4 regions of the Pseudoalteromonas maricaloris genome follow, and region 2 is predicted to be linked to each of the others. Evidence: predicted binding sites of a transcription regulator. Region 2 holds the regulator's gene; each other region holds the start of a gene.
The links. Region 2 encodes sigma-54, which starts transcription at its own class of promoters, with help from an activator protein. Its sites were predicted from a motif close to GTTGGCACGNNNNTNGNNT; they were not measured.
Positions count from the first base shown of each region.

Region 1 (5,212 bases), 1.8 Mb from region 2:
ACCCCTCGGATAAGCGGGTTTGACTTGGGCATGCTTGTCAATGCTGGACATTGAAGCACTTCTCGGACTTTGAAAACATTAATGCCGAAGCGCTGTCGACCTTGAAGTCGAAAAAGTAATAGCTCGAGACGGTTTTGTCCAACCAGCTGTGTACGTTGGTTAACCGAGTCTAAAATACCTGCCATTTCAATCTCCTACTGTATAAACCGCTAATCGGAACGATCTTTGCTTCGACTCTGATATGGTTTACCACCCTTGATTAGGTGCAGTTATTAAAGCAGAATCTTTATACCTTGTTTCACCCCATAAGCATAGTCGAAACATCATGAGTTTGTTAAAAAAAACCCATTACATTCAGTTTTTTTGTTTGTTCGCTTATTTTATAGGCGTTGACTATGGTTATTGTCAGCAATATGACAACAAAACTTTAGAACAAAGCGCAATAGAATTTGTTGAACCAAATGTAGAGCAGGATCCCGATAGTCAGCTGTCACTGACTGCTATACCACTTGATTCAAGAATTCCAGCACGGGATTGTCAGTCACCGTTGCAATATAGTACAGCGATGGCTCCGCCTTTTGATACTCAAGTGACAGTACAAATTAGATGCAACGATACCCTCAGCTGGACTCAATACGTCCACGTACGTATCGATCACCTCTTCCCCATATTAGTTAGCGCAACCATGTTAGAAAAAGGCCGTGTTATTCAAGATGAAGATGTAAAAATAGAGTATCAGCCAAAACGTTTTCGCAGAGTTTCTTATGTTGAAGATAAGTCGATACTAATAGGTAGTCGCAGCAAACGTAATATAAGAGAAGGCCAAGCCTTTACTCAAGCCCATATCTGCATGGTCTGCAAAGGCGATACTGTGACGATTATTGCTAAATCAGGTGGACTCGTGATCAAAACTCAAGGAGAAGCGCAGCAAGATGGCAACCGTGGTGAACTGATTAATATTAAAAACTCTCGCTCTGGCAAAACCTTACGTGCTAGAGTAATAGAAGTGGAAACAGTAGAGGTGAATTTATAAAAAATTTGCTAAAGTAATACTATTAAACGCCGATAACAAGGCTGAGAGTATAATTTTATTGGGTCTACAATCATGGTTAATCAAGTTAACGGTCAGAATCAGTCTACATCCGTTGCTAATAATGTTAAGCAACAGAAAGCTGAATTGCAAAGAAATGATGCCAACAGCGCATCAGTTAAATCACCTGCTACACCAAAAGCAGCTGCGGATTCAGTCAGTCTGACTCCACAAGCGCAACAGCTGAAAACAGTCAACGAAAAAGCGCAGCAATCATCAGGCTTTGACGACAAGAAAGTCGAAGAATTGAAAAAAGCGATTGCAGAAGGCAAGTACCAAGTTGACGCGGAAAAACTCGCCAAAAACATAGCTGCATTTGAGTTCGAAATATATGGATGATTTGGTTCGGCTTTGCCACCACAAACTTTCAGAACAAATCTCAACGCTAGAAGCGATGGCCCAGCTTCTAGCGCGTGAGCTTGACGAGCTTGCGTCCCGACGTGGCGACAATTTAAAAGAAATCGCTCGTGAAAAGCTAACTCTCATTTCAAAACTGCAAAAGCTCGACAATGAATTGTCAAAAACTGAGTCTCACGTCTTTGAACACAATGAAGTAGCCCCGCTCGTCGCTAAAGTGCGAGCATTACTCAGTGAGTGCCAAACCAAAAATGAAATCAATGCTAAAACGGCTCATCAGGCCAATGTAAGCACACGTGAACTAAAAGGGATCTTAATTGGCGCACCAACTTCGATTACATATGGTCAGGATGGTAGTGTGAAAAGTAGCGACAGTGAGTTAGTACGTAACCTAAAGGCGTAGCCACGCCAGCCATATTTTAGTTTTGAAGAACAACCGAAATGAAGCGCATTAAGTAAGCAACATGCGATGGGCGCTTACTTAAAGCTGTAAGATATCTTCTTAATTTTCTGCGGCTTGACTTGAGTAATATACAAATCATAAACGCGCTTCATATCAAGCTCCAATTCCGTCGCGTAAGTATCACCAACAGCGTAACTTTTCAGCACCTTAGCCCCTCGAACGAGTCCATTCACTTGACTCTTAAGACCATCGTTTTGCGCAATAGCACCTTTTACCGTAATAGTGGATGTCAAATTTTGGCCATACAGTTGCTCAGCCAATTCACGATACGCTTCTAATTTTGAGACTTTAATAGCCATCAGCTGCTTCTCACCCGCAGTTTTACCCGGCTGAGCACTCAAAGGCGCGTACCCCACAGCCCGTAAAACAGGAAAGGTTTCCGGTTGCACCGTTTCATATTCAATGTGCTTGTCAACGAGGCTTGAACAGCCACTGAGTCCCGCTAGCGAGCAAACCATAACAACTGCACTGATAGAATTAGTGATACGCATTTCACTACACTCCGCTACAATAAATACCAATCAAAATTTAACACTTCCCCAGCATCTTGGTCTCGCAAGGGTTGTTGTGGTTTCATCTAGTATTGGCAATAAATAAAATTAACTTTCATAAAATATGATTATGCACGAACCTTGCCAAAATTTGGCACAGGTATTGCTGAGTTAAAGGGTAGTTTTTGATCTGGGCATTTAAACATGAAAAAGCAATTCGCGACCAGTCTATCATTGTTGTGTATCACCTTAACTAATCCCGCTTATGCTGAATGGTTTGAAGTTACCGGCATGGCTGACGTTAAAAATGGCGATCATCAAAAAGCAAAAAGAAAGGCCGTAAATGACGCCATCACACAAGCATTGCTGTTTTCTGGCGCTTCGGTGAGTAGTGTACAAACCGTCACCGATGGTGTGCTCACCCAAGATCAACTTAAGATCCGCTCAAATGCTGAAATCCAGAGCGCCAACGTGATTGCTGAAGCAAAAGTCGGTGACTCATGGCAAGTAACATTGCATATCGATATTACCCCACAGAGTGCTCAGTGCCCAACGAGTGCTTACAATAAACAGGTTGCAGTCACACAAAGCCAGCTAAAAAATAAACATCAAGCAACTTTAGGTCAAATTTTTGACATAAATAAAGCCGTGAGCGAGCGCCTATATCAAACAATGACCGAACAAAAGTCGAGCTTAGAACCCGTTCCCTATTTTGCACAGACCATAGATGTTAGCCGTTTTTTCAGTCAGCGTTTTGATTATAATGAACAGCTAATCGAGACCATTACAGCAAATACCAACAGCCAATTTGTACTACTGAGTCAAATTACTGATGTTGCTAGTGTCGATAAGCTTAATAGTGACCTCGCATTTTGGCAAAGCGATAAATACTTAAGAAGCTTCAAGGTAGACTTTGCGCTGTTTGATGCACTTTCTCATGAAAGGGTATGGCAAAAACAATATGCCACTCAAGGCGTGTGGCCGTTTAAGAAAACCAAATTAATTGATGTGTACAGTGAGCGCTTTTGGCAGACAGATTATGCTGATGAGATCCAAGCCACGCTGACACAAATCGCAACTGATTTAAACGCAGCGGTCGCCTGCTTACCAACCAATGGCAAAATCCTACATATCGATGATGAACAAGTCGTTATTAATTTGGGCCGTATGCATGGCTTAGAGAATGGCCAGATCCTTAACGTAGCGCATAGCAATCCGCTGACTAATGTCGATGGTAAAGTGTTTATGCATCAAATTAAAACCATCAATAAACTGCAAGTGATCCAAGTGAATGCGCAAAACGCCATTGCGGTAAATATCAGCAACCGCCCACTTCACAATGTGCAAATTAACGATTTGGTTGAAATTCAAATAGAAAATGAAAATGAGTTTGAATTGTAAGTGCTGAGCCTTCCTGTAGCAAAAGGCAAGATTTTCGATGACTTTACACCCTCTGCATCATGCTTCCATCACCCATTTACTTTGGTCATTCCACGCAGAAGTGAATACCAATGGCGTCCCCAGTAGGAATCGAACCTACATCTAAGCCTTAGGAGGGCCTTGTTTTATCCATTAAACTATGGGGACAATCTCTAAAGTCAGATAACAATCGCCTTTTTTGACCTTCACTAGCGGGATCTGCGGAACTTAATACCAATGAAAGTCGAGAATTGTTGATTCTCTGTTGTACTGCATCTCAGTGACTTCGCTTTAGTATACTGATCTTAATGAACTTTTAAAGATTAATAGTCAATTTATTCGCGGTAATAAATGAGCTGGTTCAGTAGGTGAATACGCAGCAGTTAAGACCCACTACTGCGCTATCAGTTACTTCGCTTGAGGTGTGAATAAGAAGTAGGATAGTTCTTCGTTTAATAAAACCTAAATGGTATTTCTTTTAAAAAACGCTATTTGAAGTACTACCTTGAAGCGGTCGCCTGATCATCAAGGATAAAATACGGGATGGTCACCACCGTGCTTGCGATCACTAAGTTAGTGTTAAACTCTAACAATCTTGCATTTACCTCCACGCCTCGTGGACGATAAACCATAGTGCCTGTGAGCAAATGACTGGGCGATTGCGTGTTTTTCAAGCGGCTTGTGTTACGCGAAAAAGTCAAATCACCACTGGATGTCACTTCAATTTTCCCCAATGCTTTAAAGTCTAATGCTTGATAACCCAGCTTTTGCATTTGATGCATTAAAGACTCAGCCAATTGGTTTCCTAGCTGGTTTGTATCCCTTAATGATTCATTAAAGTTGACAAAACTGGCTACCGCTATCGACTCAGGCTTTTGCCCTAACACAGTATCTGACAGTTCCAACGCAATTTGATTGGCGTAGTTAGCAATTTCTTTCCGATGACGATAGCTAATGAAGCCAATATCTTGCGATACCACAGCTTGTGAATCTTCATTACGCTCTTGCTCTTCCATCATGGCATATAATATTTCCATATCGGATTGCTGCGTTTCTGTAGATTCGGAAGCCGTCTGTTTTGTCATTTCGCAGCCACCGAGTAATGCGAGTGTCGTCGCGAATAGCACTACATTTTTCATCATCGCCTCCGAATTAGTTCGCACGCTCTATACGAATGCCATCGTATGCCGCACCATCTTGTAGGGCGTTAACTACGTTTTGCGGTAAAAAGCCTTGAGCAGAACCCACGACACTTTTACTTCTAAGCCCAACCACTCTGGCATTAACCATAACTCCACCCTGATGATTCACCAAAGTACCACCTAGCACGTACAAAAAAGGATGGTCGTCAGATAGCTCTAAAAAGTCACGGCTGAAAATAAAATCGCCTTC
Region 1 covers NZ_CP024625.1:1,355,577-1,360,788, reverse strand. The annotation lists gene CTT31_RS05755 (chemotaxis protein CheV) at 1-185, opposite strand, end outside; gene flgA (flagellar basal body P-ring formation chaperone FlgA) at 326-1,033, shown strand; gene flgM (flagellar biosynthesis anti-sigma factor FlgM) at 1,106-1,429, shown strand; gene flgN (flagellar protein FlgN) at 1,422-1,850, shown strand; gene CTT31_RS05735 (LPP20 family lipoprotein) at 1,925-2,401, opposite strand; gene CTT31_RS05730 (flagellar assembly protein T N-terminal domain-containing protein) at 2,606-3,802, shown strand; tRNA gene CTT31_RS05725 (tRNA-Arg) at 3,914-3,988, opposite strand; gene CTT31_RS05720 (FlgO family outer membrane protein) at 4,321-4,962, opposite strand; gene CTT31_RS05715 (FlgO family outer membrane protein) at 4,973-5,212, opposite strand, start outside.
Region 1: CTT31_RS05730 (flagellar assembly protein T N-terminal domain-containing protein) is a predicted target of sigma-54. The motif match lies at 2,552-2,570, and genes of this name have one in related genera.

Region 2 (5,212 bases):
AAGGTTTGGATCTGCCAAGTAAACTTTTGCACGATGCTGTGACTCGACAAATAGTCTTTGACTGGCTGATCTAGGCCAGTTAGCGGCTTAAGCTCAGGCTCCCAATGTGGGTTGGGCAAAAAGCGCGCATCAAAAACGTAATCCGCTTGTTTTGGGATACCGTGTTTAAAGCCGAAAGATTCAAAGGTAATAATGAGTTGTTTGTCTTTTTTACCTAAGATTTTTTCGCGGATATCTTCTGCAAGTTGATGAACGCTCAGGCCTGTAGTATCAATGAGAAAATCGGCGCGAGTGATCAATACGTCTAACAATTCCCGTTCTTTCTTTATTGCAACATCTAGTGGAAGATTATGCAGTGAAAGAGGGTGCAAACGGCGTGTTTCTGAGAAGCGTTTTATCAGGGTTTGATCGTCACTGTCTAAATAAAACAGGGTAGGTTTGGCAAAGCCTGGTAAGTATTCAAGAATGTCATTAAACTCGTCCTGTTCTTTAGGTAAGTTTCTGACATCAATACTGACTGCTATTTTATTATAATTGTCCGAAACGCTGCGGACTAAAGACGGCAGCAAATTGACCGGAATGTTATCTACACAATAGTAGCCTAAGTCTTCCAATACTCGAAGCGCTACAGATTTACCAGAGCCTGAGCGGCCACTGATAATGATAAGCTCGAGTCCTTTTTCTTCATCACTCATCAAGTTCACCTTGGATCACTGCATATAACTCATCGTCACTTTTTGCTTGTCTAAGCATTTTGCAAAAAGACTTGTCTTTGAGTGTATCAGCAATCGCCGCTAAGGTCTTCAGGTGCTGTTGATTATCACCTTCGGGTACGATGAACGCGACAAAAATATCGACAGGCTGCTTATCTATGGCTTCAAACTGGATCCCTTGCTCGCTGACAAGCACCATTGCAAGGATTTTATCCAAACCTTCAAGTCGACCATGGGGAATGGCAATGCCTTTACCGATCCCTGTGCTGCCTAATTTCTCTCGCGCCATTAAAGCGTCCAAGATAGCATGCTGACTGGTATTTGGAATTTGGCTATGAGCCAGTTCGCTGATGTATTCTAAAATACGTTTTTTGCTATTAAAAAGGACCGCAGCTTTACTGCAGTCCTTGTTCACTAATTCACTTAATTTCATCTTAGTGTCGAGTGAGCTTCTCTTTGTGTTTAATAACTTGACGATCTAGCTTGTCGATAAGGCCATCAATTGCGGCATACATATCTTGATGCTCTGTTGATGCAAATAGCTCGCCGCCGTTTACGTGTAATGTTGCTTCTGCTTTTTGTACTAGTTTCTCGACATCAAGGATCACATGCACGTTATTGATATGATCAAAGTGCCTTTCTAGCTTCGCAAACTTGTTGGTGACATAGTCTCTTAATGAGTCAGTAATTTCTACATGGCGACCAGTTAGATTTAGTTGCATAAGCATTTTTCCTTCTTGGGTTTTACGTCTTATATCAAGCTTTTACGCTGATTTGACGGTGGAATGGCTAGGGATTCACGATATTTTGCAATCGTGCGTCTCGCTACCTTAATTCCTTGCTCAGCTAAAATATCTGCAATTTTGCTGTCACTCAATGGCTTAGCGGTATTTTCTGCAGCTATCAGCTTTTTGATAAGTGCTCTAATTGCTGTAGAGGAGCACTCACCTCCATTTTCTGTACTTACATGGCTAGAGAAGAAATACTTCAGCTCAAATATTCCCCGAGGTGTATGCATGTATTTTTGTGTTGTCACACGGGAAATTGTGGACTCATGCATCTCAACCATTTCAGCAACATCATTTAGCACCATAGGGCGCATTGCTTCGGGGCCATGTTCAAAGAATGCCTGTTGTTGTTGCACAATGCAATTGGTAACTTTTAATAATGTATCATTTCGGCTTTCTAAGCTTTTAATAAACCACTTTGCTTCTTGTAAATGTGAGCGAATAAACTGACTATCCGTACTGGATTTCGCTGTTCTAGACATCGCAGCGTAATGGTCGTTTACTCTTATTTTAGGCATAGCATCAGGATTTAGCTCTACGACCCAACGACCTTTTACTTTTTTCACCGATACGTCAGGGATCACATATTCAGGCTCTTCATGAATAATGCTTGCCGCTGGTTTTGGGTTAAGGCTATGAATTAACGTCATGACCTCTTTGAGATCGGCTTCTTTAAGGCGCGTTTTCTTTGCCAAAGTTCGATAGTCACGGCTGGCAAGCAAGTCGATATGCTCTGTCAGAATCATTTTTGTTTCGGCAATCCATGGCGTATCCGGAGCGAACTGATTTAGCTGAATACACAAGCATTCTTGTAAACTACGCGCTGCGATACCGACAGGATCGAAAAGTTGAATACGTTTGAGCACGGCTTCGACTTCATCCAGCTCAATAGGCTCTTCGCTACTCTCGTCATTAATGCTTTCTAAAATGTCTTCGCAAGACAGTGTTAAAATGCCTGACAGGTCGACCGCTTCAATAATCGCAATCGCAATCGCTCTATCTGTTGGACTAAATGGTGTCAGCTCAAGTTGCCACATGAGATAGTCGTGGAGAGATTCAGAGGTTTCCCCTTGATAAACATTATCGTCATCAGGAAGTGGGCCTGAACTTGCAGCGGGTGCTGCGCTCATATATTCATCCCAAGTGACATCCATGGCAAGGTCATCACTGACAGTGTCTTTGCTCATGGCGGTATCTGAGTCTATTTCATAGTCACTAACCTGCGCTTCATCGCTTGAATCTTGATTGTCGTCAGCACTACTTTTTTCTTGGCTGTGTTGGTCAGCGTTTTCGCCGTCAGTATTATCACCTTCTTCCACTTCCAACAATGGATTGCTGTCTAATGCTTCTTGTATTTCTTGTTGCAGATCCAATGTACTAAGCTGCAGCAAGCGAATGGCTTGTTGCAGTTGTGGAGTCATTGTAAGTTGCTGCCCCATGCGCAGCTGTAATGATTGCCTCATGTATCTCTAACAATCCTTTTTAACAGTTATTAATACTACGTCTTAACTATAGCTTGAATTGTTCGCCTAGGTAGACATCTCTTACGGTTTGATCTGCCAAAACATGTTCTGGCGTGCCTGCAGCGATTAACTCACCATGTGAAACGATGTAGGCTTTTTCACATACGTCCAGTGTTTCTCTAACGTTATGATCGGTGATTAGCACACCGATACCGCGGTTTTTTAGGTGCTCTATGATTGTCTTTATATCTAACACCGAAATAGGATCAACACCAGCAAAAGGTTCATCTAACAGGATAAACTTAGGATTAGCGGCTAAAGCGCGAGCAATCTCTACGCGTCTTCTTTCGCCTCCCGATAATGCCATGCCCTGTGAGTCACGGATGTGTTGAATATTAAACTCATCCAGTAACTCATTGAGTTCAGCTTCTCTCTCAACTTTAGATAAGTCTTTTCGAGTTTCTAAAATCGCCATCAAATTTTGATAGACCGTGAGTTTTCTAAAGATTGAAGACTCTTGCGGTAGATAGCCAATACCAAGTCGCGCGCGGCTGTGCATCGGTAGCAAAGTGATATCTTCATCATCAATCTGAATAAAACCTTTGTCGCTTGGTACTAACCCTACAATCATGTAGAACGTAGTGGTTTTACCTGCACCATTTGGTCCTAATAAGCCTACAATGCTGCCAGCCTTAACACTTAAGCCAACATTTTTGACGACTTCACGACCTTTATAACTCTTTGCTAGACCAGTTGCTTTGAGCTCGCTCATTAATTGTTACCTTCTTCCTGCGCTTTTTTATCTTTTGCGTTTTTTTTGTCATCAACAGGAACAAGGATGGTTCTTACCCGAGAATCTTCTTGGTCTGAGCGCTCAGCACTGATCAATTGCTTTTCAATGTCATAGGTGATGACTTGCGCATTGATTTTTTGCCCAGTTTGATTGATTTCCGCATCGCCAGAAATGACTAAGGTGCCTTTCGCAACGTCGTAACGAATTTCGTTTGCTTTGGCTTCTAGCAAATTACCATCAGGTTGACGTTCGCTGAAAATAGCTGGGCTGCCAGTTGCAACAAGCAGTTGCTTGTTAGTACCAAGCTCCGCGCGGCGGTGGACTTCTAGGCGATCGGCATTTATTTTTCTGTTGCCATGAATAATAACAACATTCTGTTCAAAAATACCGATGTTGCTTTGCAGTTGAGCTTGCTGACGGCCAGCATCAATAATGACTTCATTTTGTTCTGCAGCATTTGCTAAAGTAGAACTTGCAAGCAAGCCGATGAAAACTAGTTTGTTAATGATTTTACTGGTCATAATAAATTGTCTTTGTGTGGTTGATGAGTTCGATCACTTGCTTTTGTAGATCCGCATGCAGCCCTTTACCCGTGATCCTAAGACTAGGACCGGTGATAACGACAGGGTGTTCCGATTTCATCAATTTTTGCTTAATTTCAACTCTTACATTATCGGCATTGATATTGGTGATCATGGCGTTAGGCGTTAAATTCTTTGCCAGTACATTGCCTTCTAATATCAAGGTATTGTTTTCGTACAGTGTTGCTTCTAATGCACTTATTTGCCAATTCTGCTCACCGTTATATAAGGTGAAAATAGGCTTTTCAAAGTGACTAAAGCCAAGATCTTGATACAACTCCATCTTATCAGCAGTTACCTGATAGTTTAATAAGCCATTTTCACTATAGGTCGTTTGCTGAAGCGTGGTTGCAACATAATCGGGCTTAGCTAACGGTTCATCTTCTTTTGCTGAGTCCGCCTCTGATGGATTAAACATGGGCGACCACATCCATACCATTAAAGAAGCGAAAACAATGAGTAAGATGACACGTAATACGGTCATGTACTTGATCCTTTGGAAGTCAATAAGTGATTTTGGCTGAGCATTAGAAGATCAGTCAACTCTCTCACGGCACCAAAACCACCAGGCATCAAGGTCGTGTAATGGGCGATATGTTTAACAAGAGGATGTGCATCATTGACGGCAACGGCAAAACCGACTCGCTCCATTACGGGTAGATCTGGGCCATCATCACCAATATACGCAATTTCGTCATCACTAAGGTTGAGCTTAGTCTTCAGTTCATCATATGCCACTAACTTGTTTTCTTGGCCTTGGTAAATATAAGTTACATTTAAACTAGTCATGCGTTGCTGAACTATTTGTGAATGCCTACCTGTGATAACGGCGACTTCGATACCACTATCAATCAAGGCCTTAATACCAAACCCA
Region 2 covers NZ_CP024625.1:3,678,809-3,684,020, reverse strand. The annotation lists gene rapZ (RNase adapter RapZ) at 1-695, opposite strand, end outside; gene ptsN (PTS IIA-like nitrogen regulatory protein PtsN) at 688-1,146, opposite strand; gene hpf (ribosome hibernation promoting factor) at 1,148-1,435, opposite strand; gene CTT31_RS16370 (RNA polymerase factor sigma-54) at 1,465-2,964, opposite strand; gene lptB (LPS export ABC transporter ATP-binding protein) at 3,011-3,736, opposite strand; gene lptA (lipopolysaccharide transport periplasmic protein LptA) at 3,736-4,278, opposite strand; gene lptC (LPS export ABC transporter periplasmic protein LptC) at 4,268-4,822, opposite strand; gene kdsC (3-deoxy-manno-octulosonate-8-phosphatase KdsC) at 4,819-5,212, opposite strand, start outside.

Region 3 (5,212 bases), 490 kb from region 2:
GATAATCCCAAGAAGGCCTCGCTTTGCAAATCAAATGCGACCAAGTCGTGCCAAAACAAGCTGACTATCCCAAGCGTGCCCAGTGATGCACCAAAGTAAATTCGCTTTGCAATAGGTTTGGCAAAAAACAGCTTAGTGTTGACGATGTTAACGACCAATAATAATGAAAACGCAATTGATGCCATCGCTGACGTTAAATGTGCCTGAGCCCAATATAAGAAGAGATAGTTAGCACCAAAGTTACACAGCGCTAAGAGGATGAAAAAGCCGTGATCTCGGCGAGAAAATCGCATTGGCACACGCTTATAGATGACAAATGCCCACATACAAACCGCGGCGAGGCCAAAGCGGTAAAACAGCGACACAAACTCGTTGATGCTGCCAAGTTGGTATTCAATGGCAAGCCATGTTGATCCCCAAATCAACACAGTGATGGCGTAAAGAAATAGATTTTTCATGATCGGCTCTAGATTCAAACAGCAGTGGAAGTCTGTAGTTTACGCTGTTATTCTGTATAAGCTATATACAGAATTTGCTAATTTATACCTATACAGATTATTGCTTATGAGTACCGTTATTCAACGCCAACATTCCGCCTTTCTCTATCAGCAGGTGATCCAAATGATCTTGTCGATGGCAGAACAAGAGTCCATTTTACCGGGCGAAAAGCTTCCCTCATTGCGTGTTATGGCGCAAAACTTAAACGTCAGTATCCCAACGGTAAAGCAGGCCTATCAAGCACTTGAAGATCAGGGAAAAGTCATTGCCAAAGAGAAGTCCGGCTACTTTTTATGTCACAGAACTTCGCACAACGACTCACCTAAGCGTGCACGATTGTCCGCCAAACCTGTGGTGGTTAACAAGCAGGCGTTGATTGAACAAGTGTATAAGGGGATCCATCAGCCACATGCAATCCCCTTAGGTATCGCCAACCCCATCGCCATTGCTGGTACCGAGCAGGTTCTTGCCAAAATTATGCGCCGCGCAATGAAAGAAGCAGGGAATGAACTCATTAATTATGGTCCTATGGATGGTTTAGATAGTTTAAAAAAGCAAATCGTGCGGCGTTATTTGGATATGGGCTTAGCAATAGATATGGATGAAGTGGTGATCACCAATGGCGCGCAAGAAGCATTGGCGATTGCGTTACAAGCGGTGACCAAGCCCGGAGACGTGATAGCGATTGAATCCCCTTGTTATTTTGGCATTGTTGAACTGGCTGAAAACTTAGGGTTAAAGGCCATTGAAATACCTGTTTGCCCAGATGATGGCATTTGGCTGAGCGACCTTGAACGGGCACTTGAAAAGCATGATATTCGAGCGTGTGTGTTTTCTACCAGTATTAGTAACCCGCTTGGTAGCTTTATGCCAGATACGAGACGTGCGCAGCTGGTGGCGCTATTAGAGCAACGTGACGTGGTGTTGATAGAAGACGATGTGTATGGTGATTTATATTTTACCGAGCAGCGCGGCATACCGGCACAAGCATTTAGCCAAAAGGGCTTAGTGATCACATGTGCGTCATTTTCAAAAACCGCAGCGCCCAGCTATCGAGTGGGTTGGATGGTCGCCAGTCAATTTAGTGCAAAAGCAAAGCGCATAAAACGTGCGTTGAGTTGCTCGTCCTCTTTAATGAATCAATGGGCACTGGCGGATTTTCTCAGCTCCGGAGGCTACGAGCGCCATTTAAAGTTGGTCCGTAAACGGTTAATTGAGAATCGAGATCGTATGATCCAAGCGGTGAATGTTGCGTTTGGTAGTGAGGTAAGAGTCAGTCGCCCGCAAGGTGGTTGTGTGCTGTGGCTAGACTTAGGTAAGCACGTTGATGGTGCCTTGTTGTTCCAAAAAGCCTTAGAGCGCGGGATCAGTATTACGCCCGGTACGCTATTTAGTGCCAGCAAAAAGTATCAAAATTGTATACGTATCAGTTATGGTTTGCCGTGGGATGCGTCGGTAGAGCAAGCGATTAAAACGCTGGGGGAATTGGCTGATGCACAAAGGAAAGGGTTGGCATAACGTATCTTTAATTAGATGTAAGTTATGCCAACGTCAGATTATTTAAATTTAAACAGTTGGTACTCTGACATGGCGGGGATAGACCTTGCAACAATAGCTTCGTTTTTCGCTATTTGTTCAAAATCGCCACACAGTGCGTCGGCTTTTTTCTCAATAGATTCTGCCTGTTGTTCAACTTTGGTTTCGATTTGCGTTGCGAAGTTTTCCATACGTTGTTCAAAGCTGCTCATATCACCGTTTGCATCTGACATTTCGTTGCCAATCGCAACCAGTAAACTACCTATCGATTGCATCATGGCACCTTGTACTGCGGTCTCGATTTTTTCTTCAAACTGATTATCAAAATTTTGGCCAAACTCATCAAAGGTTTGCTTGCCCATCACAAACGCACCTTGCTGATAAAACGTATTTTGCACTTCTGTTTCGAGGTCATCGATCACAGCATGGATGCTATCTAAACTAGTTAAATTAAAGGTTTGCGCCACTTCATTAAGGGCAACGCCCGCTAGTTTTATGCCTTCAAAAGCAATATCAGCCACTTGTGGTAGGCGGCCTCTTAGTTCATCACCATATTGCGTGAGCATCGTTTTTTGCTGTGTATTAAGTGCGATGCGCTCGCCATTGAGTGTCAGTTCGCCAAGGTTGTTGATCTCAGCTGTTTTGTTTTTGGCCGTTGTGATCACCAAGTTATCAGGCGTGATCCTAACGTCATTTTGAAATTCTACTTCACAATTGTCACCGCTAAACGTGATGTTATTTTTTTCGTGTGCAGCGACGGTGGTTGTCATCATTGTTGCTGCTGTTAGTAGTAAAATTTTATTCATGGTCGATCCTTATTGGCTCAGTTGCATGATTGTTGTTACAAGAACAATGCCAAATATAAATTCAAATAAAATCAATATATTATGTTTTATTGTTGAAAGTTAATGCGCTCTAAAAGTGATGAAATTGACTAAAATATAGTTGTTTTTGTCAAAATGAATTAGGCAATAAAAAATTTTTATTGTAAGGATAAGAAACTCTCACTTTTCAGAATGACAATTTAGCGCTAAATAGTGATCTTGAGAGACGGCTCTCATTTTATTAATGACTATTTTATTTTGGAGTTAGTTGTGGGTAAGACATTCTCTTACGATGCGCTTGATGATGATTTTGCAGACGATGAATTTGAAAAGTTGGGTCGTAACCAACATGACAAGCAAAAGCGTAAAGTCAAAAGAAAGCTAGACGACTACTTAGAGCAAAAACGCCTACGTAGAAATCTAGGCGATGATGATTTCGACTATATTGATGATTGATCACTAGACGTCATCTACGAGTCTAGCACTGACAGTAATTCAATTTGGCTGTGTGATTAAGCAGGACTGTGGGTTACTCAGTGCGATGTCTGAGTTACTGTGTCGTTGGTGATAGCCAAGCAAGTGACGAGATATTCAGATAGTAAGCAGCCGCAAATATGCGGCTGTTTTGTTTTTATACGATTGGTATTAATCTTTAAAAGATTTATGGCAGTCTTTACAGCCTTTTGCCCAATCTTTAAATGCAGAAGCAATCAGCTTTTTGTCGCCAGAGTCAGCTGCAACAGCCAGTGCTTGAGCATACTCGGCAAATTGCTTGGCTTTACCATCGAACTCAGCTCTGTTTGACCAAACGGCTGGTAGGGCATCAGTATTGCCTTTGTCAGAACCGTCGATAAATGCTTCCCAAGGCATTTGCGATAATTGCGCAGCATTGTGAGCACGTTGCTTAAATACTTCAGCATCAAATGGTACTTTGCCTTTTAGCATATCGCCCATATTGCCAATCTGGAAACGGATCAATTGGAAAGACGCTTGGCGGTATTCAATTGCATCTTCAGCCGATTCAAACATAGTGTTAGCTTGTGCTGTTGCTGCAAGACAGCTAAATAGTGTGACGGTAAGTAGTTTCTTCATAGTAAACCCCTAATATTTTTCCCTATTTTCAATGTAAATTACAAATATAATCAAACAATTGCGATAAGTGTCCTGTGACGGAAGCAACTAGTTTTAAATAATCAACTCTCGATGTCTTTGAATATCATGCCCCTGCGCATACTGCGGGTGGCCAGAAAGATTTCTCCAAGCAAAGAGACAAACGCGCCAATAAGCAGCACCATAGCCGCGATAAAACAAGACGATAAAGTAATACCCAATGGCATACTGTACAAGTGCGACATGAACAGCAGCATAACCACTGCACACACAAGCAACGCACTGAGTACACTCATGCTAAATGCAACGTGAATAAAACGAGACCGTTTTAACAGTGCGCGCATTTCACGGCTAAAGTGCATTTTGAGTTCTTCATCTTGCGTGGTATTAATCTTGCGATCGAGTAAACGCGCCCTATCCGTGATCCGTGCTAAGCGGTTTGATAGTACCCCTAAGGTCGCAGCAATACCCGTAATTAAAAATACAGGGGCAACGGCGGTTTGGATAACTTTGGCCATCGTGAGAATGCTAACGACTTCTGGATTCATATAGTTACCTCGTTAATTCCAGTTTAGTTTTGATAAGGTGTTGGGTTGCTCACCGATGAGGGTTTGTATCACTTGGTTGCGTTCATCAAGCAAGATGACTCTAGGAATGCCTTTATTGGCATACGTGTTGTACATATCTCGATTGGGATCGGCAACAAAATGGATGGGCAATTGCATGGTTTCGTTGAATTGCTCAAGTGTAGTGTTAGTTTCTTCTCGACCAATGGCAACGATGGTTAACTCGGCTTGGGTGAGTAATTCAGATTGTTTTAGTTCACTCAATAAGCGTTGCGAATCGGAGCACCATGTCGCGAATAAAATTACCAACTTTTTGTGATTAGCATCGAACCTAACGGCTTGGTTTTTGATATCCGTAAATTGCAAATGTTTAAAGGTGTCGCCAGTGTGGATATAGGTCTGATAGCCATCGTCTGCTTGTGGTAGCGCTTCGTTAGAGGCCTTGCAGCCGCTTAATCCGGTAGCGAGTACGGTGCTAAGTAGTAACATTTTTATTGTTGTTTTCATGCCTATCCCTTGATTCCATGTCGGTGTTTTTGAAGTCTTGCGCTCATTTCAGTATATTGCCCGACTTAGATGATTTCTTAAAGTCCAATTTCTTATAGCCGTTGATATGATTTATCTTTTTTTATTTGGGCTTGCTTTTGTTGCCGCAACCTTATTACCTGCGTCGTCGGA
Region 3 covers NZ_CP024625.1:52,443-57,654, forward strand. The annotation lists gene CTT31_RS00260 (DMT family transporter) at 1-458, opposite strand, end outside; gene CTT31_RS00265 (aminotransferase-like domain-containing protein) at 457-2,016, shown strand; gene CTT31_RS00270 (DUF2884 family protein) at 2,055-2,840, opposite strand; gene CTT31_RS00275 (PA3496 family putative envelope integrity protein) at 3,129-3,314, shown strand; gene CTT31_RS00280 (c-type cytochrome) at 3,504-3,950, opposite strand; gene CTT31_RS00285 (DUF2721 domain-containing protein) at 4,052-4,516, opposite strand; gene CTT31_RS00290 (TlpA family protein disulfide reductase) at 4,529-5,041, opposite strand; gene CTT31_RS00295 (YqaA family protein) at 5,148-5,212, shown strand, end outside.
Region 3: CTT31_RS00270 (DUF2884 family protein) is a predicted target of sigma-54. The motif match lies at 2,876-2,894, and genes of this name have one in related genera.

Region 4 (5,212 bases), 1.3 Mb from region 2:
CGTTATTTTTCCAATCATCGAACACAAATGTGCCGTTAGCAGAAGCTGAAAGACGCATTATCCCCCAATCTTCTCTATCAAATTGAGGACCAAGGCTTTTCATCAATGACCAACCGGAACTTGTTTTTTCTATGTAATTTTTTTTCGAATAAAGTACATCGAGATCACCACTCAATGCTCGGTGAAAGTCATGTCTTTGCCAATCTCGCCCGTCTTTACGATACACAATGACTGAGGGCTCATGGGGGACATAATCCTTTCTAACTAAGTAAAACTCGTTTAAATTTGCAGAAAACTGCCCACCTAATTCCCAATCACTTGAACTTCCATGCTCAGGCATAAATGGAATTGCCAAAGTACCTGGTGCTGTTTGCCCAAAATAACGCACGGAAGAGTCTAAGCCATTTGCATAACAACTCAATGAGAGCCCCAGTAAACATAATGAGCAAAACGACAAAGCTGCCTTTTTCATATCGATAATCCTGTATTTTTATTGAGTGTAAACGCTGTAATCAATAACGTCTGATTTAGTGCAACCAGTTTAAATCCTAATCAAAATGCTATGGGCTCTCCACTCATGATTTGCAGTAAAAACGGGGTAAATCCAACTATCCCTAATGACATCAGCACAGTAAGCACAACCAGTACGAATGACGTTATGACTTTGACATGGGGACGTTTACTTTGAGAACCGTAAAAATATAGCTGTGCAGCAGCTAGTGGTAGCAAGAAGCAACCAAAAGTCCACATTGGGAAAAATGGGTCTCCAAACGCTGGGGTAACTCCGGCTGCTGTGCTCGTAATAAAGTAGCTAAATACACCGACTCTAAGAAACCACTGCGCGTTAGAGACAAGGAATAGTCGAATCGCCCACTTTCTATGATTGGCAATATCCTTGCTTATCGCCGTTTTCACCGTCATATAGGCAAAGCCTAAGATAAGAAATCCATTAATACTCGTGCCTATCTCAGAGATTAGGTTTGGACTCGCACCTCTTACCCAAGATAAGTAAAATCCAGATATCGCTAAGAAAAATACTGTCACTAAAAAAGTATAGCCATTGATTTTATGGAAAGTTGGTAACACAGCCCTCACTTTTGGGAGCAACTGTAACGCACCGCCAAACGCAACGATCCCAGCCCCCATGACATGAACGAAAAAGAGCATATTTCCCGCTATATCTCCGGCCTTATGCGGCGTGTTTCCCATCGGTTCCCAGCGATTCCAAATCTCCATATTGTCGTTAATGACCGACATACCATAAAACTTAATAATGTAATAAAAGAAAAACCACTGGCCAGCCAATATCACCGAGAACCAAAATATAGCTGAGTATTTCAATAACTTATTGGCATTTTCTAGCTTTGTCTGTGTAGTTGCTGAAGCACTACTTTGTTGTTCATTTGATAACCCAAAACGCGCTGTTGTGACCTTCATAATGCGTCCTTCTTTGTTCAACGAAATATTTCATCAAATTTTCTAGGAACTTGTCATTGTTGTCGTCCGAATGGGCATATTCGTACTAATTAGCACATCAACAGCATCACTTTTTCTTCAATTGTTCTTTTTATAATCAGTTGGCGTTGCACCAACTCGTTTTTTAAACGCGCTATTAAATGTCGATTTTGATTTAAATCCAACCTCAAAAGCGATAGAGGAAACCAACATATCGCTATTTGTTAGCAGGTTTTTTGCTTCTTCAATTCTATAACCATTCACAAACTGAAAGAAGTTGGTGTTCATAAATTGTGAGAGCGTTTCTGATATGTGGTTTTCACTCACAGAAATCGCTGTCGATAAGCCATTTAAAGACAGATCTTCATCTTTAAATAGTGCTTTCTCAGACATCGCTATGGTTAATTTGTCTGCAATCAGCTGCATTTTATCATGGGAAATAACGGCTTCTCTTGGTTGTGGCTCAGGCCTTTTTGTCTCTTCAGGTTCGCTCAATTCGAGTTGCTTGAGGGCTAAGTTAAGAAATGAAACTAATACCGTGAACTCAAATACGGGTAACAATGACCGCATCGCAAACCAATTAAACCCAAAAAATGAGGCCGCGTAATTTGCTGCGTAAAAAAGCCATACTAGTCCCCATAGGAGCAAGATGATTTTCAGCCAGTCCATTGCACGCTGCTCAATCGCCGAGTATTTATCCATAAGCTGCTTACGATGTTGAGAATGAAGCCTTAATGCCGCGATTAAATAGGCAAAAGTAACCACAATAAAAGTTACTGCGGTAAACAAGCAGACAAAGATGGCTATTTTCCAAAGGGCAGGATCACGAGTGCTCGGATTAGCTAAGGCAAGTTTCTGCTCTGGAGTGATGCTAAAAATAAAAGGGATCATAGACAAAAACACTACTGCAGGCCCAAATAAAGCGAGCAAGTGTGCCTTTAAAGAAATTTTGCTATTGGGAAACATCGCCTTATACGCATAAAAATAAAGCGCAGGTCCCATCAACATTCTGACAGGTAATTGAAACCCAGCAATAGCGGGAGCATATTGAAATACACCAGTAAAAATATAGAGCTCACCCATAATATGAATGAACAATAATACCAACAATCCAGATAAATACATGGTCTGTTTAGGCTTAGTTATGGTGAAGATACGGAGCAGCGCAGACAAAACCACGCCCACCATAGCCGAGTATAGTACCGTGGGGATCAAGTTAACCGACATATTATTGTTATTATGCGTTTACAATTATGAGTGAGAGAATATCACCAGCATATGTTCAGATAAACCTGCAATAAGAATTTGCAGCCATGTTTTTGTAAACATCTATTACTTATCAAAGCTGCATTATCGTCGCTGATTGAACGATTTCGTCGTAAAGAAGCTACTAGCTTTCTGGCACACCTATTGCTTATAAAACCACAGATGTCATTTTTTTGATTTGGAGTTTTGTATGGAATTTGCGTTACTTGCTATTTTGGCTCTAGTGGTCGTTGCTTCCATTGTCGCTTCTAAGTACACCGATGTGGGTGGCAATCCTTATCCGTTTAATCGTAAAGAATCTGTTTTTACCACCGTTGAAGCATCGTTTCTACATTTATTAGAACGTGCCGTTGGCGATAGATATAAAATCGTTAGCCGTATTAAGCTCATTGATGTGATTGAGTGCAAGCCGGGGATCTCTCCAAAAGCGCGTCGTGCCGCGGTAACCAAAGCTAAGAATAAGCAGTTGGATTATGTTTTGGTAGACAAAGAGACACTGAAAATTGTTGCCGCTGTTGATTTGGTCAATAACGCCAATAAAAACGGCCACAAAGCACAAAAAGATTGGTTTGTCAGTGGCGCTCTGGAATCTGCGGGTATTCCACACATTCGCATGAAAATCAAAAGTGGCTACCAAAGTGCTGAGGTTCGTGCGGCAATCTTATTCAAGCTTGGCCAAAAAGTGGAGATGCCAAAGAAAACCAGAAACCGCACCTACAAACCTGCGGTGCTGTCTCCCTCACAGGCAAAAGCACAGTCAACTCAGTTGGCAGAAATCTAGCAAAACGGGCGTCAGCCCGTTTTTTGTTTTACCTATCAAAACCCCTTTCGTATAATAAAAGCAATTTTGACACTGGGGCTTTCCCCACCACAAATTAGGAATCTTTTGATGAAAGTAGGCATTATCGGCGCAATGGAGCAAGAAGTTACCATTTTGCGTAACACCATGGAAAACCCGCAAACATTGACCAAAGGTGGCTTTACTTTTTACACCGGCAAACTGGCTGGTCTTGACGTAACGCTTGTACAGTCTGGCATTGGTAAAGTGGCAGCGACGGTTGCGACAACTTTGCTTATCGACAATTTTGCGCCAGATTGCGTGATCAACACGGGTTCTGCAGGTGGTTTTGAACCATCACTAAACGTCGGCGATGTGGTGATTTCAAATGAAGTACGTCATCACGACGTAGATGTTACTGCGTTTGGCTATGAAATTGGTCAAGTTCCGCAAATGCCTGCTGCGTTCACTTCGCATGCAAAATTAGTTGAAGCTGCAGAGCAAAGCGTACATGAGCTTGAAGGCATTCAAACTATGGTTGGTTTGATCTGTACGGGTGACTCATTTATGTGCGACCCAGTACGCATCGATAAGGCACGTGCAGACTTCCCTACGATGTTAGCAGTAGAAATGGAAGGTGCGGCAATTGCGCAGGCTTGCCATTCTTTAAACACGCCATTTGTTGTGATCCGTTCGCTATCTGATATCGCCGGCAAAGAATCACCGCAATCATTCGAAGAGTATCTAGAAGTCGCTTCTGTTAACTCTTCTAAGATGGTGATGGCACTACTTAATAAGCTGGATAAGGTTACGCTTTAGTGCTCGACAGCTTGCTTCAGGCCCATGAGGGCCTGATCATTTTCTTACTGGCGATTTTTGCCAGCCTAGGGGTAAGGTTATCAACACTTTATCACCCTAATCTTATTCTTAGCCTTATTTTTAAAGCGATTGCCGAAAAAGTTTATCGCCCTAAAGCCGCTTCTAGCTATCAACTTTTATCCGGTACACTCGGCTTCCTCCTGCCAATATTAACTATCACTGTATTAACTTATGCGATTATAAGCTTTGCTTTTTATCCTAAGTGGCTCGGTGGGCTGGTGTTGTTTTTATGCTTAGATATTAGCCATGAAAGCCGTGCTAAGCGCATTTCCGCGCTGATAAAGTCAAAGCAAAAAGTGACTGCAAGAGCCGTGTTGCAAGGAATGGTAGCAAGAGATGTAGAGAAGCTAACAGAGCTTGGTATTTGTAAAGCCACCATAGATAGCACCGCATTAAATACCCTGCGCCATTTTTTTGTCATTGCTTTACTGTATCTAACAGCAGGCCCCTATCTCGCGCTATTTTATAAACTGTTACTACTGTGTGACCATGCTTGGCGGCAAGTAATGCTCCCCTCAAGCCGTTTTATGGCAAGCCTTTCCCGCATGATTTGGCTCGTTGAGTTTGTGCCTATTCGATTATTAATTACCTGCTTTTCGTTGCTACTTAGACCAAAGCAAACTTGGCACTACATTAAATACTACGGTCGTCACTTTAGCCAAACGAATACTGGATGGGCACTGAGCTTTTTTGCAGCAAATTTACATACACAACTCGCAGGGCCGCGCTTTTATTTTGGTGAACGTTATGACGTGATGCGGGTAGGTGCAAAAGCGCAACCCTCAGCTGAGCATATTCAGCATTTACTCGGACTACTTAATCAAATGCGCTGGC
Region 4 covers NZ_CP024625.1:888,112-893,323, reverse strand. The annotation lists gene CTT31_RS03680 (hypothetical protein) at 1-472, opposite strand, end outside; gene CTT31_RS03675 (DUF2306 domain-containing protein) at 553-1,437, opposite strand; gene CTT31_RS03670 (helix-turn-helix domain-containing protein) at 1,555-2,682, opposite strand; gene CTT31_RS03665 (DUF2726 domain-containing protein) at 2,912-3,502, shown strand; gene mtnN (5'-methylthioadenosine/S-adenosylhomocysteine nucleosidase) at 3,611-4,318, shown strand; gene CTT31_RS03655 (cobalamin biosynthesis protein) at 4,318-5,212, shown strand, end outside.
Region 4: CTT31_RS03665 (DUF2726 domain-containing protein) is a predicted target of sigma-54. The motif match lies at 2,853-2,871, and genes of this name have one in related genera.